Regions from separate parts of the Planococcus sp. TJ-301 genome, predicted to be linked through region 1. Evidence: riboswitches for the same ligand, from Rfam matches in the RefSeq annotation. Region 1 holds a riboswitch; the other holds the start of a gene.

The links. A riboswitch is a leader RNA that binds a small molecule or an ion and turns the genes downstream of it on or off. The one in region 1 is predicted to bind FMN.
Region 2: it holds a riboswitch for FMN, as region 1 does, so the genes downstream of both, ribE (riboflavin synthase) here and AC4EHJ_RS03675 (ECF transporter S component) in region 1, are expected to answer to the same signal.

What each region holds. Positions count from the first base shown of each region.
Region 1 covers NZ_JBZDOH010000001.1:719,223-734,476, reverse strand. Annotated here, with positions in the region: gene AC4EHJ_RS03730 (DUF309 domain-containing protein) at 121-627, opposite strand; gene AC4EHJ_RS03725 (segregation/condensation protein A) at 719-1,492, shown strand; gene scpB (SMC-Scp complex subunit ScpB) at 1,470-2,060, shown strand; gene AC4EHJ_RS03715 (pseudouridine synthase) at 2,280-3,011, shown strand; gene resA (thiol-disulfide oxidoreductase ResA) at 3,102-3,650, shown strand; gene resB (cytochrome c biogenesis protein ResB) at 3,664-5,319, shown strand; gene ccsB (c-type cytochrome biogenesis protein CcsB) at 5,316-6,500, shown strand; gene AC4EHJ_RS03695 (response regulator transcription factor) at 6,628-7,344, shown strand; gene AC4EHJ_RS03690 (ATP-binding protein) at 7,337-9,118, shown strand; gene sigX (RNA polymerase sigma factor SigX) at 9,163-9,696, shown strand; gene AC4EHJ_RS03680 (GerMN domain-containing protein) at 9,686-10,921, shown strand; FMN riboswitch at 11,100-11,232, shown strand; gene AC4EHJ_RS03675 (ECF transporter S component) at 11,378-11,962, shown strand; gene AC4EHJ_RS03670 (ferredoxin) at 12,494-12,745, opposite strand; gene AC4EHJ_RS03665 (YpbB family protein) at 12,853-13,878, shown strand; gene AC4EHJ_RS03660 (RecQ family ATP-dependent DNA helicase) at 13,875-15,254, shown strand, end outside.
Region 2 covers NZ_JBZDOH010000001.1:1,782,505-1,797,758, reverse strand. Annotated here, with positions in the region: gene AC4EHJ_RS08850 (type IA DNA topoisomerase) at 1-2,038, shown strand, start outside; gene AC4EHJ_RS08845 (heavy-metal-associated domain-containing protein) at 2,092-2,298, shown strand; gene AC4EHJ_RS08840 (protein-L-isoaspartate(D-aspartate) O-methyltransferase) at 3,117-3,698, opposite strand; gene msrA (peptide-methionine (S)-S-oxide reductase MsrA) at 3,904-4,542, shown strand; gene AC4EHJ_RS08830 (PLD nuclease N-terminal domain-containing protein) at 4,705-4,899, shown strand; gene AC4EHJ_RS08825 (ABC transporter ATP-binding protein) at 4,896-5,774, shown strand; gene AC4EHJ_RS08820 (ABC transporter permease) at 5,771-6,556, shown strand; gene AC4EHJ_RS08815 (VOC family protein) at 6,717-7,121, shown strand; gene AC4EHJ_RS08810 (CBS domain-containing protein) at 7,114-7,818, shown strand; gene AC4EHJ_RS08805 (metallophosphoesterase) at 7,829-8,653, shown strand; gene AC4EHJ_RS08800 (NUDIX hydrolase) at 8,666-9,142, shown strand; gene AC4EHJ_RS08795 (GNAT family N-acetyltransferase) at 9,167-9,664, shown strand; gene AC4EHJ_RS08790 (CHY zinc finger protein) at 9,697-10,020, opposite strand; FMN riboswitch at 10,107-10,279, shown strand; gene ribE (riboflavin synthase) at 10,520-11,149, shown strand; gene AC4EHJ_RS08780 (bifunctional 3,4-dihydroxy-2-butanone-4-phosphate synthase/GTP cyclohydrolase II) at 11,165-12,358, shown strand; gene ribH (6,7-dimethyl-8-ribityllumazine synthase) at 12,372-12,836, shown strand; gene AC4EHJ_RS08770 (histidine phosphatase family protein) at 13,062-13,601, shown strand; gene AC4EHJ_RS08765 (LTA synthase family protein) at 13,671-15,254, shown strand, end outside.

The sequences.
Region 1 (15,254 bases):
AGTGCCTTTTTATTTTGATCAAATTACTATAGCCGGATAAAGTTTATAATTTAAGCTAGTTAAAAGTAAAAATGAACGGCCAATAGCGCGTCATTTTTTATAAGGCTTTCGCTTTATGTTTTATAACTCCAGATTTCTTTTTTTGCGTTGTTCGCGCAAATTAATAATCGATGTCCGGTCTCTCAAGCGATGTTTGTGCATGATGTAATGTGGATCCTGAGCTTCAAGAGGGTGTTCCAGCATGTATTGCGCAATTGACGCCTGGATAACCCGGGAATCAATCGGGATGTCGAAGTGGCCATAAGGTTCACGTTCGGTCACAGCGGCGATGGCGTTGTTTAGATCTTCAATCAATTGATCATGGTTGAAGCCTTCAACCCAAATGCCAGCGTCAGCGAGTTTAGCTCGTGAGCGGATAAAAGAACGCAATGCGCCGGGGTAATTGCTGCGGCGCCAATGGTACATGCCGACCGCTAATTGAATCCAGCCGGTCAACGGATGCATTTTATCTTTTGGGGCAAGAGACTTCCAGTATTCTTCGCCGACTTCATGGCATTCGAAATAATCTTTTTCATTATTGAAATGGATCAGGTATTGGATAAACAGCTTATGTTGGAGTGGGTGCATTTTAATCACCTTTCTACTATAATAAAGGAATATGGATTATTGGAGTAAACAACTAAAAATTTAGATTAAAATAACAGTCAGGTGGCGGACCATGTCATATGAAGTAAAAGTTGATGCCTTCGAAGGCCCTCTTGATTTATTATTGCATTTAATACATCGTTTGGAAATTGATATTTACGATATTCCCGTTTCACAAATCACTACACAGTATATGGAACATATACGAGCACTGCAAGTCCTTGAACTCAATGAAGCAAGTGAGTACCTTGTCATGGCAGCGACGCTGTTGGCAATCAAAAGTAAAATGCTGCTTCCTGTACATGAAGGGGAAATGGACGATATCTCTTTTGATCTTGAGGAGCGGGACCCCCGCGACGAATTGGTATCGCGATTGGTCGAATACCGGAAATTCAAAGAAGCTTCGGGAAAACTGAAGGAACTTGAGGAAAATCGCTCCGTAATCTACACGAAAGCGCCGATGGACCTTTCAGAATTACAGGCGGACGCACAAGCGGAAAACGTCGATTTGGAAGTCAATGCCTTTGATATGTTAGGCGCATTTCAAAAGATGCTGCGCCGCAAGCAATTAAAGGCGCCGCTGTCCGCCCGTGTAACGCGGCATGAAATTTCAATCAAAGACCAAATGTCGTCGATTGTCGGACGTTTGAAGCAGGCAAAAGGCCGGACGCCATTTACAGAGTTGTTTCCTTCGAATGACAAAACGGTGCTCGTGATATCATTTCTGTCTGTGCTGGAATTGATGAAACGGCAAGTTATTCAAGTAGAGCAGGAAAAGAATTTTACAGATTTGATGGTGGAACTTAAAAAAGAGGAGTGGAAATATGAAGACGACTCTTTCGAGTAAAATAGAAGCGTTGCTTTTTGTTGCGGGCGATGACGGCTTGACGATGAAGCAGCTTCAATTTTTGACTGAAGCGGATCAACAGCAGATTTTAGCAAATGTCGATGAATTGACACAAAAATATAAAGCACCTGAAAATGGCATTTCCCTGAAAGAACTTGCGGGAGTTTATCAATTAGTGACCAAGCCAGAAGTGGCGGACATCATCCAGAAGCTAGTAGAGAATCCGACGCCGCAAGCTTTGTCTCAAGCCTCTCTGGAAGTACTGGCGATTGTTGCTTATAAACAGCCGATCACGCGCCTTGAAATAGAAGACCTGCGCGGCGTTAAAAGCGAAAAGCCGCTTCACACCCTTGCTGCGAAAGGCTTGCTGCAAGAAGCGGGAAGGGCGGAAGGCACCGGGCGGGCCATTCTTTATGGCACGACCACGGAGTTCCTGAACTATTTCGGATTGAAGAACTTGGACGACCTGCCCGCTTTGCCGGATGATGCGGAAGAAAGCGCGGATGAAGAAACAGATTTGTTTATGACGAAATTCCAAGAAGCTTTCAAAGAAGAAGTGGTAGTTTAATGTGGGGCCGTTGGAAGACTGTGGATCGGAAGCAGTCTTCTTTTCTTTGCCCGACGCGCCATTTCCTGCTTTAAGCCCTGAGCTATGTGCTTTCGCTTTGACCGGAAATGTGACATAATTCCGAGAGAGACGAACGGATAAAACCCTGTTTTAGCAATGGCGTTTCCGCTTTTCTATGCCCGTGTTTAAGGGCAGCAAATATATCAATGAGGTGAACTTATGGAGAGATTACAGAAAATGCTTGCACATGCAGGCGTTGCATCAAGACGCAAGTCGGAGCAATTGATTTTGGACGGCAAAGTACGGGTCAACGGAAAAGTGATCAAGGAACTGGGGACGAAAGTATCCCAGAACGACACGATTGAAGTTGAAGGTGTCCAACTGGAAAAAGAACAGAAAGTCTATTATTTATTATATAAACCGCGCGGCGTTATTTCCGCGGTAAGCGATGACAAAAACCGCAAAGTCGTAACAGACTTTTTCAGCGATATTGAAAAACGCATTTATCCGGTAGGGCGCTTGGATTACGACACATCCGGTTTGTTGATCATGACGAATGACGGCGAATTCGCGAACTCACTGACGCATCCGAAATTCGAAATCGACAAGACGTATGTGGCGCGCTTGAAAGGCATACCGGCCAAGGAAGATCTGCAAAAGCTTGAACGCGGCATCAAATTGGAAGACGGCATGACCGCTCCTGCGAAAGTCAAGCTCTTGTCTGGCGACAAGAAATCAGGCAAAGCGATTGTCCAGATCACCATCCACGAAGGGCGTAACCGCCAAGTGCGCAGAATGTTCGAGGCAATCGGCTTTCCTGTGCAGAAATTGAGCCGGGAGCAATTCGCATTCTTAACGCTGAAAGGCTTGAATGCAGGGGAGTCCCGAGAATTGTCGTCGCACGAAGTGAAGCTTTTACGCGTATTGGCCGATACAGGCAAACGCAACTAACGTTCACAAACACTTCAAAACTGGGCGCAATAGCCTAGTGAAACTTTGCTATAATTGGATTTGCATTCTAGCCTCGAAGGAGGAAGTAAATTGAACGAGAAAAAGAACAAGAAAAAAACCAATCGGCTGATTATGCGGTCGGCGATCTTGCTGATGCTAGTCGCGGCAATCGGCTACACCATCTACAATAGTGCGACAGCTGATGACGTCAGCCTGCTTGAAGTCGGTGATGAGGCGCCTAATTTTTCGTTGACCGACCTTGATGGGAATCAGCATAAACTGTCGGATTATCGCGGGCAAGGTGTATTCTTGAATTTCTGGGGGACTTGGTGTGAACCGTGCAAAGAAGAAATGCCGGCAATGGACAGCCAGTACGGAGCATACAAAGACCAAGGAGTCCAAGTACTAGCTATCAATATAGCCCAATCGGATTTTGAAGTGCAGTCATTTTCTGATCAATTCAATTTGTCATTCCCGATTGTCATTGATAAGACGAAAGATGTTATGACCGCTTATAATATCCGCCCTTTGCCAACAACTGTGCTGGTGAATCCGGAAGGCAAGATTGAACGGGTCGTCACAGGTGAAATGACAGAGCAAGATATTGAAGGGTATATGGAAGAAATCAAACCTGAATAAGGAGTTTTTTCGGATGGAGAAATTGCAATGCACGTGCGGCCATATAAATCCGCCCGGAACTGTTCTTTGTGAATCCTGCGGGCGGTCGTTGACTGAAAAAGAACAAAACAGCAAGCTGGTGGATATGCGCTATGAAGGGACAGCCAGGCGCTCCCAAACCTATAATAAATCGATTATCGACAAAATATGGAATTTCTTCTCCAGTGTCAAAGTCGGAGTCTCTATCATTGTGGCACTTCTTGTTGCGGCCGCAATCGGCACCATCCTGCCGCAGGAACAATATGTCACTGTTCCGGTGCGTACAGATGCGACAATTGAGGCGTATTATTCCGACGTTTATGGCAGCATCGGAAAAGTCTATTATTTCCTTGGCTTTAACGATTTATACAATTCCTTCTGGTTTATTATCCTCGTAGGCATGCTGGCGATTTCATTGATCATTGCCAGTTTGGACCGTTTTGTGCCGCTTTACCGTTCACTTAAGAATCAGCGCGTCCTGCGCCACCTGAGCTTTATGAACAAACAGCGCATTTACGCTGAAGGTCCGGCAGCTCCGGATTCAATGCAAAAAGCGGAAACGAAATTGAAGGAATTGAAATACAAAGTATCGACTGATAAAAATGGCTTATTGGCTGAAAAAGGCAGATTTTCCCGTTGGGGTCCTTATGTCAACCATATTGGGCTTATCATCTTCTTGTTCGGCGTCATGCTCCGGATGATGCCAGGATTCTACGTAGACGAAACATTATGGTTGCGGGAAGGCGAAACTCGGGCAATCCCAGAAGCACCAGGCTATACATTGGAAAATAAAGGTTTTGAAGTGGAGAATTACACAGGCGAAGATGGCGAGGAAAAATTCGGTGAAGCACTTGACCGCGTAGGCACAGTCGCGAAGAATTACCAGACTGATGTTGTGCTGTACAAAAAGCCTGAAGACTCGCTGCCGGGTGAGACGAACCTTGAAAAAGTGAAAGAATACCCGATCCGTGTTAACGAGCCGTTGAAATTCGATGGCTACGCCGTTTACCAAATGGACTTCAAAGAAGACGAACTGAAGACCATGACATTCGCTTTGACGAACAAGGAGACGGAAGAGTCGCTTGGCAACTTGACAATCGACTTGATCAATCCCGAAAAAGAATACACTCTTGACGGTGGTTCTGTGGTGAAATTGCTTGGCTATTATCCGGATTTTGACGGTTTTGAAGACGGCGAACCTCAAACGAAGACGCCGTTGCCGAATAATCCTGGTTTCCTTATCGAAATGACGACACCTCAAACACCGCAAGGGGAAACGAGCTTTATCACAATCCAGAACACTGTCGAACCTTTTGGCGATAATGAATACAAATTGGCTTTCCAGAGCGTCGAAACCCGTGACGTTTCCGGTCTGACCATCCGCAAAGACCGGACGTTGCCGATTCTTGGCCTAGGCGGATTAATCTTCATGATCGGCGTCGCGCAGGGCATGTACTTTAACCACCGCCGCTTCTGGATTCAGCAGCAAGCAGATGGCGCGATTATTTTAGCAGGCCATACGAACAAGAACTGGTTCGGCTTGAAAAAAGATCTCGACCAGGTTAAGGAATACGCATCGCTTCCTGCTTATACCGATCAACAGGAGGAAATCGAGAAGCTCGAGAAAGAGGAGGCTGAATTGACGCCATGAGTTTAACTGACATTAGCTCCAATCTACTGTATGTTGCATTTGTTTCCTATTTGATTGCAACATTCGTATTTGGTGGAGCTGTAAAAGGCAATAAAGCCGGTACGTTTAAATCAGAAAGCCGTTGGGGAACGATTGCTTTCGCTATCACCGTGTTCGGCTTTTTGGCAAACCTCGGCTATTTCTTTACACGCTGGGGAGCTACAGGGCATGCGCCGCTTAGCAATATGTTCGAATTTACGACAGCGTTCGGCATGACGCTTGTCGGCGGATTCATCGTTATTTATGCATTATACAAAACACCTGTTATCGGCATGATTGTGCTTCCGGTAGCGCTTTTGATCATCGCGTTCGCAAGCATGTTCCCAAGCGAAGTGAGCCCGCTGATTCCCGCTTTGCAATCCAACTGGCTTGCGATCCACGTCAGTACAGTTGTTATCGCAGAAGGTATTCTGGCGATCAGTGCAGCAGCTGGTCTGGTCTTCTTGTTAAAAGAAGTTGATATGACGAAAAAATCGAAACAGCGTTTCTGGCTCGAAGCAATTATGTATTCGCTTGTCTTAGTCATAGGTTTTGTTGTAGCAAGCACTTATTTCACAGCCACTGGGTATGAAGCAGAATTTACGTATGTCGATAAAGAAGGCGCAGACGCTGCTATTACGTACAAAATGCCGCCGATTTTCGGCATGAACGAATACACGCAAATGACTGAAGGCACCTTGACTCCATTCGTTGAAACGCCGGCAGTCGTCAACGCCAGCAAATTGACGACCGTTGCATGGTCGCTGATGGTCGGAACAATCCTTTATTGGATTATCCGTTTGGTTACGCGCAAGCGGATTGCGGCCCTCTTGAAGCCATTCGTCAAAAACGTCAATCTCCAGCTGATGGACGAAATCGGCTACCGTGCCGTAATTATTGGCTTCCCGGTATTTACACTTGGCGCATTAATTTTTGCCATGATTTGGGCACAGATTGCCTGGTCCCGTTTCTGGGGCTGGGATCCGAAAGAAGTATGGGCATTGGTCACTTGGTTGTTCTACGCCGCATACTTGCATTTGCGCCTAGGAAAAGGCTGGCAAGGCAAAAAATCTGCGTGGCTTGGCGTAGCTGGTTTTGCGATCATCATGTTCAACTTAGTCGCTGTTAACTTAATTATCGCAGGTCTCCATTCTTACGCTTAATACATTTGCTATTTAATTTTAGACACATAATGTGAGCCTTTTCCCTTAGTGGAAAAGGCTTTTAATTTATTTTTCCAAATCTTGACGGTACAATGAAAACTAAGATACAAAAGTTGGAGGGGTTATTATGTCGGAGGAAGTTACAATCCTAGTTGTGGACGATGAAGAGAGAATTAGACGATTATTGAAAATGTACCTTGAGCGTGAAGGCTATCTGGTTGAAGAAGCGGAAAATGGTGTCCAAGCACTCGAAATGGCAACTGAAAAAGACTACCATTGCATCCTGCTGGATCTTATGATGCCGGAAAAAAATGGCATTGAAGTTAGCACAGAACTGCGCGAAAAGAAAATGACACCAATCATCATGCTTACCGCCAAAGGCGAAGAAGCGAATCGTGTGGAAGGGTTTGAATCCGGTGCAGATGATTACATCGTTAAACCGTTCAGCCCGCGGGAAGTGGTGCTGCGTGTAAAAGCGATCTTGCGCAGATCTTCCGCATACTCGCCGATCACAAAATCATCTGTGTCAAAAGACTTGGTCGTCTTTCCGCATTTGACAATCGACCATGATGCCCATCGCGTGACAGCGGATAATGTCGAAGTCAATTTGACTCCGAAGGAATACGAACTCCTGTATTTCCTGGCGAAATCACCGGATAAAGTGTTCGACCGCGAACATTTGCTGAAAGAAGTGTGGCATTACGATTTCTTCGGAGATCTGCGGACAGTCGATACCCACGTGAAACGCTTGCGGGAGAAATTGAACCGGGTATCCGAATCAGCCGCTAAAATGATCGTTACGGTTTGGGGCGTAGGCTATAAATTCGAGGTAGGCAATGAATAGGTTGTGGAACAGTGTCGTCGGGAAGCTATGGATTACCATATTGCTTCTCGTTTCTTTTGTGTTGTTTATTGTTACTGTGCTGCTGCTTGAATTCTTCGGCAATTATCATAGCGAATCAGTGGAAGAAACATTGAATAAGGAAGCTGCCACGATTGCCCGCATATTCAATGACCATGGGGAATTTGAAAACTCCTTATTGATCATGGAAGATATCCTGGGTGCGGAGACCAATGCGGTTATCGCCGAAGTGCCGGAAGAAAGCTCTTATTTTATACATGAAGGGCTTAACGGCAATCAATTGCGCGAAACGATTTTGCAGGAACCTTCTTTTCAAAAAGTGTTTGAAACCGATGAAACGGTAATGAAAGAAATGCTGTTGCCATCTTTAACGGAAGAGAACATGATGGAATCTTATATTGTGCTGGCCAGTCCCTTGCAGACTGGGGAACAAGAGCACGGTGTCGTCTTTATCTACCAATCACTTGAAGTGATGGACCGCACTGCGGAAAGAACGACCAATATCGTCTTTTTATCAGCATTCATCGCATTTATCCTGACTACTGTTTTTGCATTCTTTCTCTCGACGCGCATCACGTCACCGCTCCGCAATATGCGGGAGGGGGCTTTTGAATTGGCGAAAGGGAATTTTGATACGAAAGTGAAGGCGACGTCAAGCGATGAAATTGGCCAGCTTGCTACCGCCTTCAACCAGATGGGCCGGCAGTTGAAACATCACGTTGAGGTCATTAATCAGGAAAAGGAACAGCTCTCCAGCATTTTGACCTCGATGGCAGATGCTGTCATTACATTCAACCAGGACCGGACAATCCTTTTAAGCAATCCTCCCGCGGAGAAATTGCTTCAGCAATGGCTGATGAAACGCGGAATGGAAAAAGGTGACCCATTGCCTTCGGAAATGGTCCATATGCTTGAACACGTTCTCGATTTCGAAGAGGAAATCGAAGAAGAGCTGGAAATGGAAGGCGCTTACTACGCCATCACCTTCAGTCCGTTGTATAGCGGAGATTCTATTCGTGGAGCTGTGGCCGTCCTGCACAATATGACAGAACAGCATCGTTTAGAGAAGCTCCGCGAAGACTTTATTGCGAATGTCTCCCATGAGCTGCGGACGCCGATTGCAATGCTCCAAGGCTATAGTGAAGCCTTGCTCGATGACGTCGGTACTTCAGAAGAAGAGCGGCGCGAAATGACGAAAATCATTTACGAAGAATCCCAGCGCATGGGTCGGTTAGTGACGGACCTGTTGAATTTAGCGAGGATGGAATCAGGCCATATGCGTCTGTACCGGGAAGTTGTCCAGCTCAACTCCGTCATTGAACGCATGACGCTGAAGTTCCAGCCAATCGCCAAAGAACAAGGCATTGAACTGGACTTCGAAAGTGCCATCGATGATTGGGCGGCAGCTGAACTAGATGAAGACCGCATTGAACAAGTGATGACCAATTTAATAGACAATGCAATCCGCCATACCCCTCAAGGAGGAAACGTCAAGGTCTTTATCGAACAACAACAAGGCTACGCAAAAATATCTGTGAATGATACAGGTGTCGGTATACCCGAAGAAGATCTGCAATACGTATTTGAACGTTTCTATAAAGCGGACAAAGCAAGAACACTTGGCAAAGGCGGAACCGGTCTCGGCCTCGCAATCGCCAGCAACATTATCAATGCACATGGCGGCAAAATCTATGCAGAAAGCGAAGTGGGCAAAGGCACTTCCTTCATCTTTTTATTGCCGCTGAAAAAAATGTAACTTTATGTTGAGGAGAACGACTAATCTACGAACGGGGGGAGTATATGAACGACTCCGTTTTCCATCGCCTATACGACGAATACCATCAAGATGTATTCCAGTTTCTCGTCTACTTGGTGAAAAACAGGCATTTATCCGAAGACTTGATGCACGAGGTTTATATTCGGGTGTTCAGGGCCTATGACCGTTTTGAGGGCAAGAGCTCTGAAAAGACCTGGCTTTTTTCCATTGCCAAAAACGTGGCGATCGACCATTTCCGAAAAACGGCGGTCAGGAAAAAGCATTCGACGGATTTTTTCGATTGGGAAACGCAGCAGCTGGTTTCAAAAGAACGCATTCCTGAAGAAGTAGCCCAACTGAATGAGGACAAAATCCTTCTCTATACGATGCTTGATGAGTGCACAGGCGATCAGAAAATGGTCATCATCATGCGTTTTTTCCAAGATTTATCGATTGCTGAAACGGCAGATGTGCTTGGGTGGACAGAAGGCAAAGTCAAAACCACCCAACATCGCGCCATTAAATCGTTGCGTGAAAAAATAAGCGCAAAGGAAGGGGGAGCAATGAATGCCGAATAACAGATGGGACGATGACCACATCGAAAATTTGTTGCGGGATTTCCCCACAATCCGGGATGACCGGACGAAAGAAGAAGTTTACAGCCGTCTGGATAAGAAAGCGGCGGTAAAAAAACAGCCTAAACGTTGGTTGCCGTTGCTTGTCGCCGCACTTGCTTTCATCACGATAGGATTTTTGGTGGCATCCATTTTAAATCAGAATGGCAGGGACAGTGCGTTCACACTGAACGAGCAAAATGCAGAAAGCACTGCTGATGAAGCACAAGACGCTTCTACCGAAGAAGCGGAATCAGCGGATTCGGCTGGAGAAGAGTCAAGCGGCGGCGCAAACAGCGATGGACAAGAACCTTCCGCGACAGAAGAGTCGGCTACGATATATCAAGATGAAAATCCACAATCTGCACGAACTGCAGTTTATGAAGAGGAGTTGGACGGCTTTACGCTGTTTACCATTGGCCTGACCCAAAACGCTATGGTTATTCCAGTTGGCTTTTTGATACCTGATTCCCAGATTGAAAACGATTTCGGCAATAAAGCACCGAATTCAGTGGAGCTTTACAATAAATACGCCAGCCAAATTGATGAAAAAGCAATCGGTTTCAATGAATACCATCCGTACCTTGGAAAATTATCGATGGAAGGAAGCACAGTCAAGCATTTATTGCCTGCAGACCATCAATACGATTTAGCATCGGCAAGCTATGAAGTTTATCTAGCATCGCTGCAGGAAACATTTACGGATGCCGATGAAATCCTCATTCAAAATGAAGACGGCACGCCGGCGAATTTCGAACAGATCGGACCGATGGAACCTGTAAAACCAGCGGTTGAAAACGTCGCATATTATGCCCATACCACTGATGGCGGCGAAACATTTATGGTGCCAGGCTATAATATGCCGCATGCAACAGCAAAAGAAGCGGTTGAAGCACTAAAATCTTCACCGTCAGATTTGCACCAGAATACAATCCCTGAAACCGTTGACTACACGGTTACCGAGACAGACACGGCTATTACCATCGAATTCACAGCGGAATTCGATTTCGGGTCGCTTGAAGAGGCTGAGGGGGCACGCATGCTTGAAAGCTTAGCGCTGACAGCGAAAGCGTTCGACAAAACCGTTCAGCTCGAGAACACGAAACAACAGGAATGGAGCGGCTTTGATTTGAGCCGTCCGCTTCCTGAACCGGTTGCTCCGAACGGTGCAGCGTGGAAAGTGAAATAAATTCTCCTTTTAATTACCCAAAGCCATTGCCCGGACATTCCGGGCAATGGCTTTTCGCATTTTCAATGGAATTGCCCTTCAAAAATTGCAAAAGTGGGCTACGCAGGCAAATGATTGAGCATTCCTGTTTACATTATGGCTTCTTTACACTAGAATTAGGAGGTAAAATAAAATATCGATTCATCTTCGGGGCAGGGTGAAAGTCCCTACCGGCGGTAATTGAACATTGTTCATAAGCCCGCGAGCCGTAAAAAGCAGGATTTGGTGAGATTCCAAAGCCGACAGTATAGTCTGGATGGGAGAAGGTGAAGGTGCGGACAGTGCTGCCTATAACTAGGCGATACGTTTCTTAAATGTGCCTTTTTCTCCCTTAAGCGCTAGCCGCTTAAGGGTTTTATTGTACGGCTGCATTGTCCAAGCCTTTCTTCTGGTGAATCACGACAAGGAGAGAGGAATATGAAGAACAAAAAATTGCAATCGATGATTGCGATCGGAATGTTGAGCAGTATTTCATTTATTTTAATGCTGTTTAACTTTCCGCTGCCAGCTTTACCTGCATTTTTAAAAGTGGATTTTAGTGATGTGCCGGCTTTGATTGCCGCAATCACAATGGGGCCAGTGGCCGGAATACTCGTTGCGTTTTTCAAAAACGTATTGGATTGGCTATTTGCGGGTAGCCCGACCGGAGTGCCTGTAGGGCATATGGCGAACTTTGCGACAAGCATTTTGTTCATCCTGCCGGTTTATGTTGTCTATCGAAAATTCTCATCTAAAAAAGGCATGGTATATGGCCTTGCTGCTGGTACGCTATCAATGGCGATCGGCATGAGTTTGTTGAACTATCTGGTGTTTCTGCCAATGTACACGTATTTCCTAAACATGCCTGCACAAACAGGCAACGTGCTTTTCGGCACGATTGTTCTGGGGATTCTGCCGTTCAACCTGATCAAAGGCTTGGCCTTGACCGCGGTTGTCCTGCTCATGTTCAGCAGCATGCACGTATGGATAGAAAAACAGCGGCGCTATTACCTGGCCCAATAAATAAAAAAAGGCACCAAAGCGATTAAGCTTCGGTGCTTTTTTGATTTTTTAAAAACTTATAAAATAGATAGAGTAGCCGATATTCCGCAAAACAGCGTCGCTTGCCGCGGGCGAGCGCCAAGCCTCCTCAGCACGCTAGCGTGCTTGCGGGGTCTCGGCTGTCTCGCTTTCCCGCAGGCGTCGACGCTGTTATGCTCCATATCTGGGGCACAGCAATAAAGTACAGACTCGTATCTTTCATCTTCTTAATTAAAAGAAATCACTTACTACTAAGAAATACCTTTGAATGAAGCGGAAGGCGGCGACTCCAGCGGGCAAAGCCTGAGCTGAAGGCCCCGCAGGAAACGAGGTTTGTAGAACCTCGTTTGCGACGAAGCTAGCGAAGCGATGCAGGAGCAGCTCTTTTTCTAGCGACGAGGAGACTGAAGCCAGGCCCGCGGAAAGCGTCCGCCTAGAGCGAAAAGAAAAGGTAATACCAATATAAAAAAACGCCGGAGCTTTTAAGCTTCGGCGCCGCCTTTTCAGGACTGGTCAATCTTCATATTTAAGGGCATCTCCGTCGAATGGTGCGTCTGCTACTTTGATGGAATCAGTCGGGCAGCCTTCGAACGCATCTTCCATGTCTTCTTCCAGTTCGTCTGGAACTTGGGAAGTCCCCATGTTATCATCTAGAATAACAAACGCTATTCCTTCATCATCATAATCGTAAACATCCGGTGCAGCAGCTCCGCAAGCGCCGCATGCGATACAAGTATCCTTATCGACAATGGTATACTTAGCCATATTAGTTTCCCTCTCCTTTATCTCCGAACAAGTTCATTTTTACTACCGTATTCATTCTAAAGGTGTTTGTTCAGTTTTTCAACAAAAAACCGTCAGGAGGGCGCCACTTGCTTTTTGAAGAACTTGTCATTTCAATAATGAAAGCCGTAAACCTCGAAAGAACCGTATCTTCACCCTTCCATTTGATCAAAGGGAAGAAGTCCGGACAGACGATTCAGGACATCGGCTATTACCGGCTTTATCCTTATTTTGCAGTGATGACGAAGTTGGATAAGAATGCGTATGATGATGTGATACAAAGCCTTTTTGCGCGTAATCTGCTGCGCACAAATGAGCAGGTCATCGATTTAACAGAATTGGCTTTAGGCATGGAGATTCCAGCGAGCAAACTTAACGGCTGGAAATACCGAGGCAATGAACTCCTCTTTTTAAACCGCCTATCATTAATTGTCCAAACTTTGTCACATACCAGCCAGAACGAATACAGCTTTGATCCGGTGCTTAATGCGGTCGATTTGCAGGCGTGGGTGAAAGATTATCTGGTTCGCATCAATTACCGGGATCCGGAAACAGCCGGCCGCTTTAAAAAAGAACTGTACGAGAGCCTTAACGCTGTAAATGTAACGGAAGATAATAAAATGATGTTGATGCAGCGGCTGACGGGACTCCGCTTAAGCGGATTGACGTGGGAGCAGATTGCGGCTGGAAAAGGGCTGCATCCTCTAGACGTCCAGCTTGCGGTCATCGAAACCCTACACGCCTGGCTAGAAGTTTTGGAAAGCGGCGATTTTCCGCTTATCTCTCCGCTATTGAACGGAGTCGTCCAGCGGTCATCACTTACTGAATCAGCAGAACGCACCGATAACTTATTTAAACAGGGATTATCCCTTGATGAAATTGCGGCTGTCCGGCAATTGAAAACGAGCACGATTGAAGACCATTTCGTGGAATTGGCCATGAACGATCCGGCTTTCGACTATACTGTGTTCATACCGCAGGATTTATTCCGCAGCATCACTGACATAAGCGCACAGCGCAATACCAAACGCCTTAGAGACATCAAGGAGATGCTGCCGCAAGCGAGTTATTTCCAGATCCGCTTAGCGCTTGCTGTGAAGGAGGACATTTCATGAAACTCGAGGAACTACTTTTCAATACATATGGCTTTACATCGTTCCGGCCGGGCCAACGTGAAGTGATCAGCCAAATTCTGGAGGGCGGCGACGTTATTGCCCTATTGCCGACGGGAATGGGCAAGTCGATGTGCTACCAGCTTCCTGCTCATCGCCTGCCAGGCAGCGTATTGATCGTTTCGCCGCTGCTGTCGCTGATGCAAGATCAAGTAGCCCAATTAAAAAAGATGGGTGAAAAATCAGTTGTTGCCATCAATTCGTTTTTAAAGCCAGGTGAAAGGGAGAAAATTTGGGACAACTTGGCAAGCTACCGCTTTATCTTCATTTCCCCTGAAATGCTCGTTCAGCCTTTTGTGAAAAACCAATTGCAGCGCATCCAAATTTCACTGCTGGTCGCGGATGAAGCTCATTGCATCTCGCAATGGGGCTTCGACTTCCGGCCGGATTACCTGCGCATAGCTGAAATTCTGCCTGTCCTCGGAAATCCCCAAGTGCTGGCTCTAACAGCAACGGCCACAAAAAAAGTCACTGATGAAATCAAGGCCTATCTTAAGCTGAAAGATCCTTATGTTTATACACATCCAATGGACCGAAAAAATATCGCTTATGACATCAAACGTTTTGAAAAGCCAAAAGACAAAATAGAATGGTTGAAACCATTTGTTCAGGAATTCGAAGGGCCAGGCATCATTTATGCTGGGACCCGAAAAAAATCGCAGGAAATCACGGAGCTGCTGCTGGAAATGGGCTTATCGGCTGCGTATTACCACGGCGGCATGGAGCACCAGGACCGCATCTTCGTTCAGCAGCAATTCCAGAACGGCGAATTGGAATGGGTGTGTTCAACCAATGCATTCGGTATGGGAGTCCATATTGCGGACATTCGCCACGTCATCCATTTCCAGTTGCCGACTTCCATAGAAGGTTATGTCCAGGAGGTCGGGCGGGCAGGGCGCGACGGTGAGTCAGCACTTGCCACACTATTGTACGTGGCTGGCGATGAACTGCTTATGGAAAGCTTGGTGATGGATGAGCTCCCGAACCGCCAAGAAATTGAAATGGTGGCTAGAAATAGTCAGGAAGGCAGGCGGTTGGTCGAGGACGGAGTGGTCCGTGAAACAGCTTACCGGGTGGTTTCTTATTGGCTTAGCCAACTGACTGCCGAGGAAACGGTTGCAAGAATTGAGTTGATCCGGCAGGAGAAAATCCGGCAGATTGAAAAAATTAAAAAGTTAGTGGGTTTATCCGGCTGCATCAGGGAATATTTAGTCGGCTGTTTTGACCAGGAAGTGAAAAACAAACCCGGCAATTGCTGCGTAAATGATGGCCTCGATTATGAAGTATTTGAAAAAAAGAAGCAGAAATACCAAAAAAGC
Region 2 (15,254 bases), 1.1 Mb from region 1:
ACGGGATGGCTATTTGGAAATAGCACCAGATTCGATTTTTCCGGAAGGTGCCTTTATCACGTGGGGAATCGGCCATCTGGTGGAGTTGAAAGAGCCGAAGGCCTACGATCCGAAATGGGGGCGCTGGAAGCTCGAGGCGCTGCCAATTCTGCCTGAAAAATACCAATTCCAGGTCGCGAGAGGAAAATCGCAGCAATTTAATATTATTAAAAGATTGATTTCACAAACCGATACCGTCATCAATGCGTGCGACGTTGACCGTGAAGGTTCCAATATTTTTTACAGCATTTATTATCAGACAGGTGTGAAAGGCAAGAAAATCCAGCGGCTGTGGATCAATTCCCTTGAAGTGGATGAGGTCCGCAAAGGTTTTCAGCAATTGCGCGACAACAAGCAGGACTTGCTGCTCTACCAGGAAGCGCGGGCGCGGCAAATCAGCGACTGGCTTGTCGGCATGAACGGCTCCCGTCTGTATTCCTTGTTGCTGCAGGAAAAGGGCATACACGAAGTATTCGCCATTGGAAGGGTGCAGACGCCGACCGTCTTTCTGGTTTACCAGCGAGCGATGGAGATCGAGGCTTTTGTGCCTGAACCGTTTTATGAAATCGAAGGCGTGTTCACTGCGGAAAAAGGGCGTTATAAAGGAAAAGCGAAGTTCAAGGCGAAAGAGCGGCGTGAGGCGGAAGAATTGTTGCAGAAACATAACATCGCCGGAAAAGCGGAAGGTATCGTGGCGCAACTGAAAACAGTTGAAAAACGGATGCCGCCTCCGATGCTGCATTCGTTATCGACATTGCAGGCAACCGCGAACCGCAAATGGAAATACAGCCCGGCGAAAGTGCTGTCGGTCATGCAGGGGCTGTACGAGAAGAAACTGGTAAGCTATCCGAGGACCGATGCCCAGCATATTACACCGGCGGAATTCAGTTACGTGGCGGGACAAGTTGAATCCTATCAAAAACTGATCGGCGCCGAATTTCCGATAGCATCAAAAACGCCGAAAAAACGCTTTGTCGACAGCGCGAAAGTCCAGGAGCATTATGCCATCATTCCTACCAAGTCCATTCCTACCGCAAGAAAATTGGAAGGCTTGGCGCGCGATGAACGGAGTCTGTATGAAGAAGTGCTGCGGACGACATTGGCGATGTTCCACCGGGATTACCGTTACGCAGAAACGAAAGTTGTGACAGACGTAAATGGTCTGGCGTTCTTGACGACTGGAAAAACGGATCTCGACCAGGGGTGGAAAGACTTGTTTCCGGCTGCAAAAGAAGCGAAACAGGAACCGCCATTGCCGGAACTTCGTGAGCAAGAACCGGTAAAGGCTGACGTAGCTGTGAAGGAAGGCATGACAACGCCTCCGAAACCATATACAGAAGGCCAATTGATCGCCATGATGAAAACATGCGGGAAGTATGTAGACGATGTGGAAGATACTGAAATCCTTAAGGAAATTGAGGGGCTTGGGACAGAAGCGACGCGGAGTGGCATCATCGAGACGATCAAGCGCCACGAATACATTGAAGTGAAGAAGAATATCGTTTCGATTACTGGAAAAGGCCGCATTCTGTGCCAGTCGATTGAAGGGAATCTGCTCTCGAGTCCTGCGATGACTGCCAAATGGGAAACGTATCTGAAGAAAATCGGCAAAGGGGAAGGATCCCCGGAAGTGTTCCTGGCGACGATTGCAAAATTCATACACAAGCTTCTTGAAGATGTCCCTGCCCAGATGAAGCAGAACGGCCTGCCGGACAAGCTGGCGGTGCCCGACAGCAAAGAAGAAATAGCCCTGTGCCCGCGCTGCAAAAAAGGTATGATCATCTCGCGCAAAGGGTCATACGGCTGTACGGAATACGATAATGGCTGCAAGCAATCCTTCCCGAATGTGTTCCTGAAAAAAAGGCTGACCGCAAAGCAAGTGGAGTATTTATGCACAAAAGGAAAAACGCCGGTTATCAAAGGTTTTGTGTCTAAGAACGGCAAAAAGTTCAACGCGAAGCTGATACTTGAGGATGGGAAACTGAAAATGGAATTTTAAATGCTTGAAAAGCGGGTATGGATATTAAAAGCATATGTGGAAGGATGGTTGGAATGAAAACGATAACCTTGTTCGTTAAAGAAGCCACTTCTGAAAAACCGATCCGTGCTCTTGAAGCCGTCATTACAGCAATAGATGGAGTCGAACGGGCATTGATTGACACGACGGATGGAGAAGTGAAGATTACTTTCGATGAAAAGGTTTTGGCCCAGGAACAGCTTATTGAAAGAATACGGCAAGACGGTTTTCATATCGTTTGAAGCATATAGTAAATCCTTTACGCCGATGGCAAATTGATGTAAAATTAAATTTGCTTGGAAAACTATAGCGTTTCCAATTCCACTTAAATTGATGAAAGCGTTCATAAACAGTCACATAGGTGCCGACATCCTTTAAGATGCTGGTATAACTTCCATAAAAAATATACTTTGGTGAAATGTTTCAGACAATAGAGCTGCTGACAAAGCCGAAAAGGATCCAAGAGATCCTTTTCGGCTTTTTTATGTTTTTCTTTAGAAAGGGATGATTTTCATGCAATTTTTTATTGATCATAAGTACAGGAAAATTCATCAAAGAATGTACGCGGGAGATAGATGCGGATTTGTCGAAACGCCGATCGACAAGCGGGAATTCACAAATGCGGAGGATTATATAAAAAGTTTAGAAAATGACGGAACATATGAATTATGTGAGCATTGCCAAACCGTACAAATTGAATTTGATTAAGGGGCTACATACTTAAATGCATGCCATATAACCTTCTGGTATGGTAAGGGGCTTTATGGTGTACATTTTATCGGCCAAGGGAGCATACAGAAGAGGCAACAGAAAAAAACATTGAAAAAGAATTGATCAAAGCGGGATTTTCTGAAGAACTGAAACTTGTGTAGCGACCGCTTGAACGCGCGATGCTGCGGCAGCTGATTTGGAAACCCACAATCAGCTGCAATGCAGGAAGTTTTTATCGACTGGCATTTAGAGGGTGACAAAGCTTATATTGACATGCTGCTTGGAAAGAAGAAAAATAAAAGGCTGGCGAGATTCAATCTCGCCAGCCTTTTATTTTTTCAAGTGTCTATTATTCGTATTTACCTTTGAGCGGCACAAACAATACATTATTAATAACGGTTTTGTGGAGCTTGCCTTGACTGTCTTTTTCAACCAGCTGCAAATCCTGCATAAATGAGCTGCCGACCGGAATCAGCATTTTTCCGCCTGGCTTTAATTGTTCAATCAGCTCCTGCGGTATTGTGGCAGCAGCAGCCGTGACCATAATGCGATCGTAAGGCGCATGTTCAGCCCAGCCGTAACTGCCGTCATCAAGTTTGAAATGGATATTTTCAAAGCCGGCTTCGCCTAAGCGCTTTTGGGCACTTTTATGCAGTTCTTTAATTCGTTCGACTGTATAGACCGAATCTGAGAACTTTGCGAGCAAGGCTGTTTGAAAGCCGGAACCTGTTCCAATCTCCAATACTTTTGAAGTTTGCTGAAGATCTAAAGCAAGTGTCATTTCCAAAACGAGCGATGGTTGGGAAATCGTCTGTTGGTGGCCGATTGGAATCGCTTCATCCAAACCGGCAAGGTCTTTGTACTTTTCCATAAAAAAACTCCGGTCCAAATTACGGAAATAGGCAATGATTTCTTTTTTTCTGCTATTCATCTTCTTCACTCTCTTTCCATATAGGATAGGGAATCGGATGGTTTTGGCTCTTGTGTTCTATTGTAATTCGAATTTGCTTTTTTGCCTATTTATTCGCGGTCGCCTGCGCTTTCTTTGGCCACTCGGATGTGTTTAACTGTAAGGGAATCGAGGTGGGGTTAAGATGAATAACAAACAGTCAAACTTGGCTGCGGCAGAACAAGAGATGGCAGAAGCGCATGCTTATTTTGAAACCGCCACATTCGGGATGGGCTGTTTCTGGGGTCCGGAAGCGCGCTTTGGAAGCCTGCCGGGTGTTTTGCGCACGCGGGTCGGCTATGCCGGGGGCACGGCCTTGAATCCGGTTTACCGCCAAATGGGCGACCATACTGAAACCGTGCAAATAGATTTTGATCCGGCTGTGCTGCCTTACGAAGAGGTACTGCGGCATTTTTGGGAGAATCATTATCCGAACAGGGATGAGTATAAGGGCCGTCAATACATCTCCCTTTTGCGCTTCCATTCCGAGCAGCAGCAGAAAACGATTGCCCGAATCAAAGAAGAAATGGAAAGCAGGCTGGGAGAAAAGATCGAAACGGATATCGGACCCTACCGCAATTTCACATTGGCGGAAGAACGGCATCAAAAGTACTACGTGAAGCGGTATCCACGGATCCTCGAGCAATTGGTGCCGCATTATTCAGACGCACAAGGATTGCAGAATTCTATTTTTGCAGCGCGCTTGAACGGCTTTGCCAAAGGATTTGGCAATAGGGAAAAGTTGAAGGAAGAAATAGCACGTTGGAGCATCAGCGAAGAAAGCCGGAAGCAGCTGACGGAGACTTTGATGACAATCAAGTGGTAAGCGAAGGATTCCGTTTGCGGAGTCTTTTTTTCTGGCTAAAATTTAGAGGTGAAAAGGTTTGCCGCAAATTCTCGTGTATCATCAATCGGAATGCGAAAGCAGGATTCGCCTGGATGGGTAGAGAAATAAAAAATGAAGGCACAGGGAGGGAAAGAGATGGCGATGCAAGACATGGATATGTTAGGGCTGTTACTGCCGATTATATTGATCCAACTTGCTTTAATGATTTTCGCTTTAGTGGATTTGGTTAAAAATCCGAATCCCAATGGTCCGAAATGGATGTGGGCGCTGATTATCGTCTTGATTAATACTATCGGTCCGATTGTTTACTTTGTTATAGGGAGGCGTAATTATTGAACATGCTGGAAGCCAAAAGGCTGACGAAACGGTATGGCAATGAACTGGTGGTTGACCAAGCCACCTTTGAGCTCGAAGAAGGGACTGCAACCGCTTTGATCGGTCCGAATGGCGCCGGCAAAACGACCACTTTGTCGATGCTTGCCGGATTGCTGAAACAGACAGAAGGAACCATTGAATGGGACGTACATTCCGGCATCGGTTTCCTGCCGCAGCATCCGCAATTCTTTCCTTGGCTGACAGCCATCGAGTTCACAGAAATGGCGGCGAAGATTAGCGGAGTGGATTCCAAATTAGCAAGGAAGCAATCCCAGCGGACGCTCGAATTTGTCGGTTTGGGCAAAGCCCTGAATAAAAAAACCGGGACGTTTTCCGGTGGCATGAAACAGCGCTTGGGCCTTGCGCAGGCAATTGTCCATCAGCCTAAATTGCTGCTGCTTGATGAACCAGTGTCTGCGCTTGATCCGACAGGACGTCGGGAAGTGATGGATTTATTGAAATCGCTGCAAGGACATACGACGATTTTGTACTCGACGCATATTCTGAATGATGCGGAAGAGATGACGGACCAAGTATTGTTCATGCAATCCGGAAAGCTGATTGAACAAGGATCGCTTGCTGAAGTTAAAAAGCGCCATGCCAATCCGCAAATCCGCATCCGTTTTGACGACAGCGAACAGGCATCGCGGTTTGTGGAAAACACACCGTGGCAAGCGGAAGCAAAAGGGGCATCTGTAATTTTGGCGGCAAGCGGCGGTCCCGCTATGGAAGAAATACTCAGCTTTTTGGCTGCGGCTCCAGCCGGAGTTGCGGCAGTGGAGCGCCAGTCCGCAACACTGGAGGAAATATTCTTGAAGGTGGTGGGGGCAAGATGAACCAATTAGGTGTTCTTTTTCAAAAGGAATGGCGGGAAAACCTGCGGAATTTTAAAGTTTTCTGGATTCCGGCTGTCTTCATCCTGTTCGGTATTTTGGAGCCGGTGACGAATTATTTCCTTCCACAAATTCTCGATTCTGTCGGGAATCTGCCGGATGGTGCGGTTATCGAGATTCCGCAGCCAGAACCGGCGCAAATTCTAGCTGCCGTTTTGGGACAATATCAATTTGTAGGACTGATGGTGCTGGTTTTGGCTTACATGGGCACGATTGCAGGTGAGCGGAAAAGCGGTGCAGCGACACTATTGTATGTCCGCCCTTTGTCTTTTGCGTCTTATTTTTTCAGTAAATGGATGATGGCGGGGCTGATTGCCCTTATAAGCGTCTGGTCCGGTTTGCTTGCGGCCTATTATTATACATTCCTGTTATTCGAAAAAGTGGATTTCATGAAATTCATCCAATTTGCGGCAACTTACAGTGTGTGGATTTTGCTGGTGGTGTCCGTTGTCCTCGCGGCAAGCGCCGCATTGCCGAATCCGGGGTTTGCTGCAGCAGTGGCATTGGCAGTGGTTTTTCTGGCGCAGCTCGCGGACGGACTGCTTGGAGCGTATTGGACGGTTTCACCAGTGAAAATACCAAGCTATGCGGCACAATGGCTTGCGGATGGTCCGGTGCGCGCAGATTTTTGGTGGGCTTTGGGCATTGCCGTGCTGCTTATTGCAGTGGCCGCGGTATTCGGCGTCTGGATGTCACGAAAAAATGCCGCGACGGCAAAAGTGTAATCATATGAGCAGGTATAACGGGGAATTCGGCTTAAAGTGCCGGGCTTTTTTGCGTGGCACGCCTTGCAGGCTTTCGTTGGGAAGGTGGAATTGTACTCTTTGCTTGAACGCGAACTTTTTGGAAAGGTTCTGTTAGAATGAAAAAAAGGGGCCCTTTAAATTGATTCATCACATTGAACTGAATGTTTCTGATTTGAATAAATCAAGGGCATTTTACGAGGCACTGCTTCCTGAACTGGGGTATTCGGTTTACCAGGACTGGCCGGAGGGCTTCAGCTTCAAGAAAGGCCCCAGCTACGTGGTGTTTGTGCAGACAGCCGAAGATTTCCTGTCCCGCCCTTATCACCGAAAAGCGCCCGGACTCAATCATCTCGCATTTCATGCGGACACACCGGCCGCTGTAGATAGCTTGGCCGGCAAGATGCGGAGCTTGGGCGTGCAGATGCTCTATGAAGACCGATACCCTTATGCAGGAGGTCCTCATCATTACGCTGTTTTCATGGAAGATCCGGATCGGATGAAAATTGAAATTGCCATGGATGGGAGTGCTGAAAACAATGTCTGATAAAAACTCAAGCCGATTTTTAGTGGCTTTCAATAAAATCGAAAAATTTCTGAAAGAAATCAATGGCTCGAAGGATTACGTAACGTTCTTCAAATCGATTGATTTAGCTGGCAGAAAAAACGCCACAGTGAGAAAATACGAGGGTGATTTGAGGGAATTCGCTGATTTGCGCAACGCTATTGTCCACCATCGGACTTCGACGGAATACGCTATTGCTGAACCACATATGGAAATTGTAGAATTGATAGAGCGTATTGAAGAATTATTGTCCCAGCCAGTTACAGTGGGTGTGATGTTTGCGCGCCAGGTGCATACGTTTCAAGCGGAAGATACATTGGCGAAAGTACTGCGCATCGTCCGGGCCAAGGGTTTTATGCAATGGCCTATTTATGACGGAGAAGAATTTGCCGGGTTGATTACATCAGGCGGCATCGCGCGATGGCTCATCCAAACGAGGGAAGAAGAAACTATTTCCCGGGAAATAACGACTATGCGTGATATTCTGCAATATGAGAAAGATGGTCGCAACCATCGCTTCATCGCTTCTGCTACATCCGTTTATGAAGCAGAGGAAATATTCAAGGAATCGGTGCTTTCAGGCGGTGCCCTGGAAGCGTTGCTCATTACAAGGAATGGCAGCAAAAAAGAACAATTGACGGGAATCATTACGCCGATTGACTTGATCAAGATTGAATAGAGGCTAAAATATGAAGAAAATCATCACCCTGCTGTTGCTCATCGCTTTTGTCTGGAGCTTCATCTGGGTTAATAATAATTGGATTCAAACGACAGAATATACATTATCGTCTGCAGAGTTGCCCGCTGCTTTTGACGGCAAAAGGGTTATCCAGGTATCGGATCTCCACAATGCGAATTTTGGTACAGCGCAATCATCATTGATTGAAAAAGTAGAAGCTGCCGATCCAGATGTCATTTTCCTGACAGGGGATTTGGTTGACAGCAACCGCTACGATTTGGAAACCAGTTTGACGCTGGTCGATGCATTGGTAGAAATGAGCGAAGTTTATTTTGTGCTGGGCAATCATGAAGTAGCGGTCAATAAAATCGATGAGATTACAGCGGCGCTGGAAGAGCGGGGCGTCACAGTGCTCATGAATGACAAGGTGCAGTGGGAAGAAGGCGGGGAAACCGTCCAGATTGCCGGCATCAACGACCCCTTGTTCAATGTCGATTTGACAGAAGAGGAATTTACACACGATGCATTAGCTGAAACGGAATTGACGGACAATTTCACTTTGCTATTGGCGCATCGTCCGGAAATGTTCAGTATTTACGTGGAACAGGGCATTGATATGGTGTTCGCCGGACATGCCCATGGTGGACAGGTTCGCATACCTGGCCTTGGCGGCTTGATTGCTCCTGGACAAGGATGGTTTCCGACAATGACCAAGGGGATTTTCCGCAAAGAGGGCACACAGCTCGTTTTGAGCCGAGGGCTTGGCAATAGCGGCTTTCCGGTTAGAGTCTTCAACCTGCCGGAAGTGGTAGCGGTAACGCTGGAAAAAGAATGAGGAGGTGCCCATTTGGATACATCGTTTAAAATGGAAACACAGGTTTTCAACTACCGCGTGGCCGCTGTATGGATTGAGAACGGCCATATTTTGCTGCACAAGCAGACAAAAGAATCGTATTGGGCGCTTCCCGGCGGACGGGCGGAAATGCTTGAGGACTCGAAAAGCTGTCTTGCGAGGGAAATGGAAGAAGAGCTGGGCGCGACTGTGTCCGCCAGCCGATTGCTGTGGGTGACAGAAAACTTTTTTACTTATAATGCTAAGAAATACCATGAGATCGGTTTCTATTATGAAGTAGAGCCTGTGGACGGCGCAAATCATTACCGCGAAGGCCCGTTCTTCGGACCTGAAGGTGAGCGCCTGACATATGAATGGGTGCCGCTTAGTGAAATCGATCAAGTCGAGCTTTACCCGGAGTTTCTGCGTTCCGGCTTAAAAAGGCTCCCTGCTGGTATAGAGCATGTAATCATTGCGGAAGATGCGCTTTAATAAACAATTCAGGAGGCGTTTACGGTGATCAGGAAAAAAGAAGTCACATTGCATTGCTACACGCCGAAAGTGGACGTTCAATACGACCTGCCTTCGGAGCAACGCGAATTTACCGGTCTGCCACAGGATATCATCCGGCGGGACGCGGAAAATCCGCTGAAGCATTTCATCATTATCAAAGCGCGTGGACAAGTGGCCGGCTTTTTTGAACTCGATGAATCGGATGACCGCAAAGCCTATTCCGACAACCCGCATACCTTGTTGCTGAGAGGCTACTCTGTGGATCCTGCTTTTCAAGGGCAAGGCATCGCGACAGGTTCAATTTATGCGCTGCCTGATTTTATCCGCCAGGAATTCCCGGAAGCTGACGAAGTGGTGCTCGGAGTCAATGCCCGCAACACGCCGGCTCAGCACATCTACCAACGAGCCGGATTTGAAGATACCGGGAGGCGCCTGATGCGCTCCAAAGGCGAACAAATTGTCATGTGCTTAAGAGTGAAAGCCGTTGAAAAGAGCGGCTGACGCTCTTTTTTTATTTGACCGCCTAAGAGCACTTATTCAAAGTAAAGATGCTTATGCAGGCTGCAGCCTGGATTGAAGCGACTGTCGCATGACGGGCACACCGACGCGCAGTCTAGGTATTCCCGGATGGCCAATTGATGGCCGCAGGATCCGCACAACACCGCTTTTTCATCAAATTGCTCTTTTGGCCAGACTGTTGCTTTTTCGCATCCGGCTTCTTTATGGCATTCAAAGCATGCGTAATAAAGTCCACAGCAATAAAACTTAATGGCGATCCGGTCAATTTCCGAATGCCAATGAGCGCATCTCGTTTCTTCATCGACTTGCAGCCCTAAGACCTTTTGTGTATGTGGCATAATTTCTCCCCCTGTCATCCGCAAAATCAGAAATCTGCGAAGTTTCCTCTTTTTTATGCTACTATGAAATGGACAATTAATCGAATCGAATTCTTCGGGGCAAGGTGAAATTCCTTACCGGCGGTGAGCAGAGAACTGTAAGTCCGTGACCCGATCTTGAAAAGATGTCCAGCCAAATAATGGCTGCATGTTTTTCAAGGCGGTGGAGCTGGTGAAAATCCGGCACCGACAGTGAAAGTCTGGATGGGAGAAGAATTTGAGCGCTTGTTTTGTCGTACCCTTTTTTAGCTCTTTAACGGCACGACTCCGTTTCTGACAACGAAATAGAGTTTATTCAGCGTGCCTTTGATGCGGCTTGCAAATCCCCTATAGAAATTCCTTTCCTTACCACCCGACTGCCCCTTGGTGGAAAGAACCCTTTTAGCAATACCTATAATTTAATGCGGTCATTGGACCGCAGCAACGGAGCTTTATGGCTTTTACAAAGGAGCGTGATTCAATGTTCACCGGAATTGTGGAAGAAGTGGGCCGCGTAGCATCTGTGCGGTCAAAGCCCCAGGCAATGGAGCTGACCATTTCGTGTTCGCTGGTTCTTGAAGACGCCAAACGCGGAGACAGCATCTCCATCAATGGTGTCTGCTTGACTGTGTCTTCATTGGCACAAAGCACCTTTACAGTTGATGTCATCCCAGAAACGGTCAAGTCCTCTACGCTTCACGGGCTGAAAAGCGGGTCGAAGGTCAACCTTGAACGCGCGATGCCTGCAAATGGCAGGTTCGGCGGCCATTTTGTCAGCGGCCATATTGATGGCGTTGGTGTGATTCGTTCAGTTAAAAAAGAAGCGAATGCGGTCACAAAGTCTATTGAAGTCAAACCCGAACTCATGAAGTACATGATGATGAAGGGTTCGATCGCAGTAGATGGGACGTCACTGACAATCTTCGAGCTCGGCCATAACACCGTAACAATTTCACTGATTCCCACCACGCAGGAAGATTCGTTGTTGGGTGCTAAAGGAATTGGCGATCCCGTCAACATCGAATGCGATATGCTGGCGAAGTACACAGAGCGCATTCAGACGGCGGAATCGAAAATCAGCCGCAGCTGGCTCGCGGAAAATGGATTTTAAATGGAGGCGGAAAAGATGTTTTATACAGTTGAAGAAGCTGTCCATGATTTGAAAAACGGCAAAGCGATTATTGTCATCGATGACGAAAACCGTGAAAACGAAGGTGATTTTATCGCCTTGGCAGAATTTGCTACACCTGACATTGTCAATTTGATGGCGACTGAAGGGCGCGGATTGATCTGCGTCCCTGTTGAGGAATCAATCGCCAAACGATTGAAAATCGGATTAATGACCGACAATAACACGGACGAATATGGCACCGCCTTCACTATCAGCGTTGACCACCGCGAAACTACGACAGGTATCAGTGCTTTTGAACGTTCGCACACGATCATGGGCCTGCTTGATCCGGCTGCGAAGCCATCTGACTTCAAGCGCCCTGGCCATATTTTCCCGCTGATTGCGAAAAAAGGCGGCGTCCTGCGCCGGGCTGGCCACACGGAAGCAGCTGTGGATCTGGCGAAATTGGCGGGCTCTACACCGGCTGGCGTCATTTGCGAAATCATGAACGCTGACGGTACAATGGCACGCGTTGATGATTTGCAGGAAGTGGCAAAGCGCCTGGGCATGGGCATTCTGACTATCCAGGACCTGATAGCCTATAAGCGAAAAAACGAAAAATTGATCAAACGCGAAGTGGAAGTTCAATTGCCTACCGAATACGGTGATTTCCGCGCTGTCGGCTATACCGAAGTGCTGACCGGGCAAGACCATGTGGCGCTTGTAAAAGGGGAAATCGATCCCGAAAGTCCAGTGCTTGTGCGCGTCCATTCGGAATGTCTGACGGGAGATGTCTTCGGTTCGCATAAATGCGATTGCGGCAACCAGCTTCATGCTGCCCTTAAACAGATAAACGACGCCGGAGCGGGAATTTTGCTGTATATGAGGCAGGAAGGGCGCGGCATCGGCCTGATCAATAAACTGAAAGCGTACGAATTGCAGGAGCAGGGCTACGACACGGTAGAAGCCAACCAAAAACTCGGCTTTGCCGATGATTTGCGCGATTATGGAATCGGCGCGCAAATTCTGCGGGATCTTGGCGTCCAGAAGATGAAATTGCTGACGAACAACCCGCGGAAAATTGCGGGCATCGGCGGCTATGGCCTCGAAGTTGTCGAGCGCCTGCAGATTGAAATGCCGACCAATAAGGATAATGAAGCATACATGAAAACTAAAAAATCGAAACTCGGCCACTTGCTGAATTTCTAAAGGAGAAATGGAAATGGCGAATCATTTTGAAGGTTATTTAAATGGAGAAGGACTGCGCATCGGCATTGTAGTCGGTCGCTTTAATGAATTCATCACCAGCAAATTACTGAGCGGAGCGGAAGATGCCTTGAAACGCCATGGCGTCAAACCCGAAGATGTCGGAATTGCATGGGTGCCAGGCGCATTTGAAATTCCATTAGTTGCTAAAAAAATGGCGGCCAGCGGCAAATATGACGCGGTCATTACACTCGGTACCGTAATCCGAGGAGCGACTCCTCACTTCGATTACGTCTGCAGCGAAGTCGCAAAAGGCGTGTCGCGGGCAAGCGACCAATCGGATATTCCGGTCATATTTGGCGTCTTGACGACAGATTCGATCGAACAGGCAATTGAACGCGCAGGGACGAAATCCGGCAACAAAGGCTGGGAGTCTGCTGCTGGAGCCATTGAAATGGCGAATTTGATGAAAAAACTATAATATTGCACTCCAGGCCATTTGCCTGGAGTTTTTTTGGCTTAAAAACCGGATAAAAAGGGAATAACATAAAAACCTAGATATGAGCGGAAACTGGCATACATACCTTCCTGCGCCTTGAAAAATAATGGCGGATGCATCGGAAGGCGAAAAAAGACGAATCTCCAAAAAAGGCTTATAATGGAATGAATGTGGCAGAAATTGTTATGGAGCCAAGGAGGACTAAAGATGAAGGGCACGGAGAAAACGTTTTACCTGGTTCGGCATTGCCAGGCGGAGGGACAGCATCCGCAAGCCGGATTGACAGTGGAAGGACGGGCGCAGGCAGACAGGCTTGCCCGTTTTTTTGCCCACAGTGAAATCTCCTATATCGTTTCAAGCCCTTATGTGCGGGCAATCGAATCGATCGGACCAACCTTAAAACAGACCAAGCTTCCGCTGGAAACCGACATCCGTTTATCGGAGCGTGTTTTGGGCAGCGGTAATCTGCCTGACTGGCTTGAACATCTGGAACGGTCATTCAAAAACATGGATTTGAAGTTGGCGGGGGGCGAATCCGGAAGTGAGGCAGCTGAGCGTGGAATCGCGGCGGTATCTGCGGTGCCGCATCAAAGCATTGTCGTTACGCATGGCAATCTTTTGGCGTTATTGCTCAATCACTGGGATCCGAGCTTTGGCTTTGCTGATTGGCAAAATTTATCAAATCCTGACATTTTTAAAATCATGCATGACGGGCAATCGGTCATCGTGGAAAGAGTCTGGAACTGAGACTGTCCAGTGCAACGGAATTGCAACATTCCGGCAGCGCGGCCGTCTGTAAAGAGGAGGTGGATTACGATGAGAACAAAAGCTATGCCTTATATTGCAATTTTCTTATTATTATTTCTTAAAGTTATGACGTTCCGCATCGTAATCTTCGATGCGAAATCCATATTCCATATCGCGTTCGTCGAATTTCCGGTCTGGGCTTTCCTGTTGGCTGTTGCGCTGCTGTTATTCAAGAAACGCATTTGGCTCACTGCCGGCATTTTCAATGGACTGGTATCAGGGATCTTTTTTGCCGTTGTATTGTACAGCCGCTATTATTCCACAATCCCTTCCTATTATGATTTGCGGCAGACTACCCAATCCGGAACGGTTGGCACGACCATTTTGTTATTGATCAATCCACTGGATTTCCTTTTTTTCCTGGATGCAATAATCTTAGTTGTTTTGGCGCGCCGCTGGGGCAAGCTGCCAAAACTCAATTCATTGAAGTATGCTGCTGCTGGACTGGCTGCAATCAGTGTTTTGACAACTGTCTATGCCATCAAGCAGCCCATCATTGATATCTCCTTTTTTGCTAAAGAAAATGGCTATGCCCAATCCCAGCTCGTTCAGATGTACAACCAACTCAACGAAAAAGCACACGCTTCCGGCAATGAAACAAAGTTATCGGCGAAAGAGTTGGAAGAGTTGAAGGGCAATGAATGGGTCCCCTTGAAGAGTCACGCTGAGTTCGGGTTGGCGGAAGGGCGCCATCTGTTCATGATCCAAGTGGAATCGATGCAAAATTTCACTGTCAACAAATCAATCGATGGCCAGGAAATAACGCCCAATCTCAATAAACTTATCGAAGAAAGCGCGTATTTCTCGAATGTCTTCCAGCAAATTGGTGCAGGCACAACTTCGGATGCGGAGTGGATGGGTAATACCGGACTTTACGCTGAAGGAATGGCGCCAACAGTTAATGATTTGAATGGCAAGGAAGTGCCTTCACTTTCTCGTTCACTGAAAAAAGAAGGCTATGGTTCTGCTACTTACCACGCAGATGATGTGACCTTCTGGAACCGCGACGTGCTGTATCCGGCCCTCGGCTTTGATGAAGTGTTTACGGTGGAAGAGATTCCGGACAAAGACCAAGTAGGATATGGCCCTTCGGATGAAGTGTTGATGGATTTTGCGCTGGGGGAACTGCCGAGGCAGCTGGATACCTACGAGCGGGTCTACTCGAACATTGTCATGATGACAAGCCATACCCCGTTCATATTGCCTGAAGACATGCAACACCTGGACTTGCCAGCGGAATATGAAGGGACACACGTCGGCCATTATCTCCAATCGATCCGCTATGCTGATGAGCAGATTGGCAAGTTTATAGAAGAACTGAAAGATCAGCAGCTTTATGATGAGTCGCTGATTGTCATCTATGGCGACCATTCTGGTATACACGGCTCACCGCTTTCAGAGGAAGATGCTGTGCTGCTGCAAGATTTCCTCGGCCATCCGTATTCGATGAAAGAGCGGCTGACGGTACCGCTTGTTATGGCGGGAGGCGGCTTGTTCACGGGCGAAGAATTCAGCCGTCTCGGGGGGCAAGTGGACATTATGCCGACTACGCTCGCTCTGCTGGGAGTGGAGCATGAATCGCCAATGATGGGC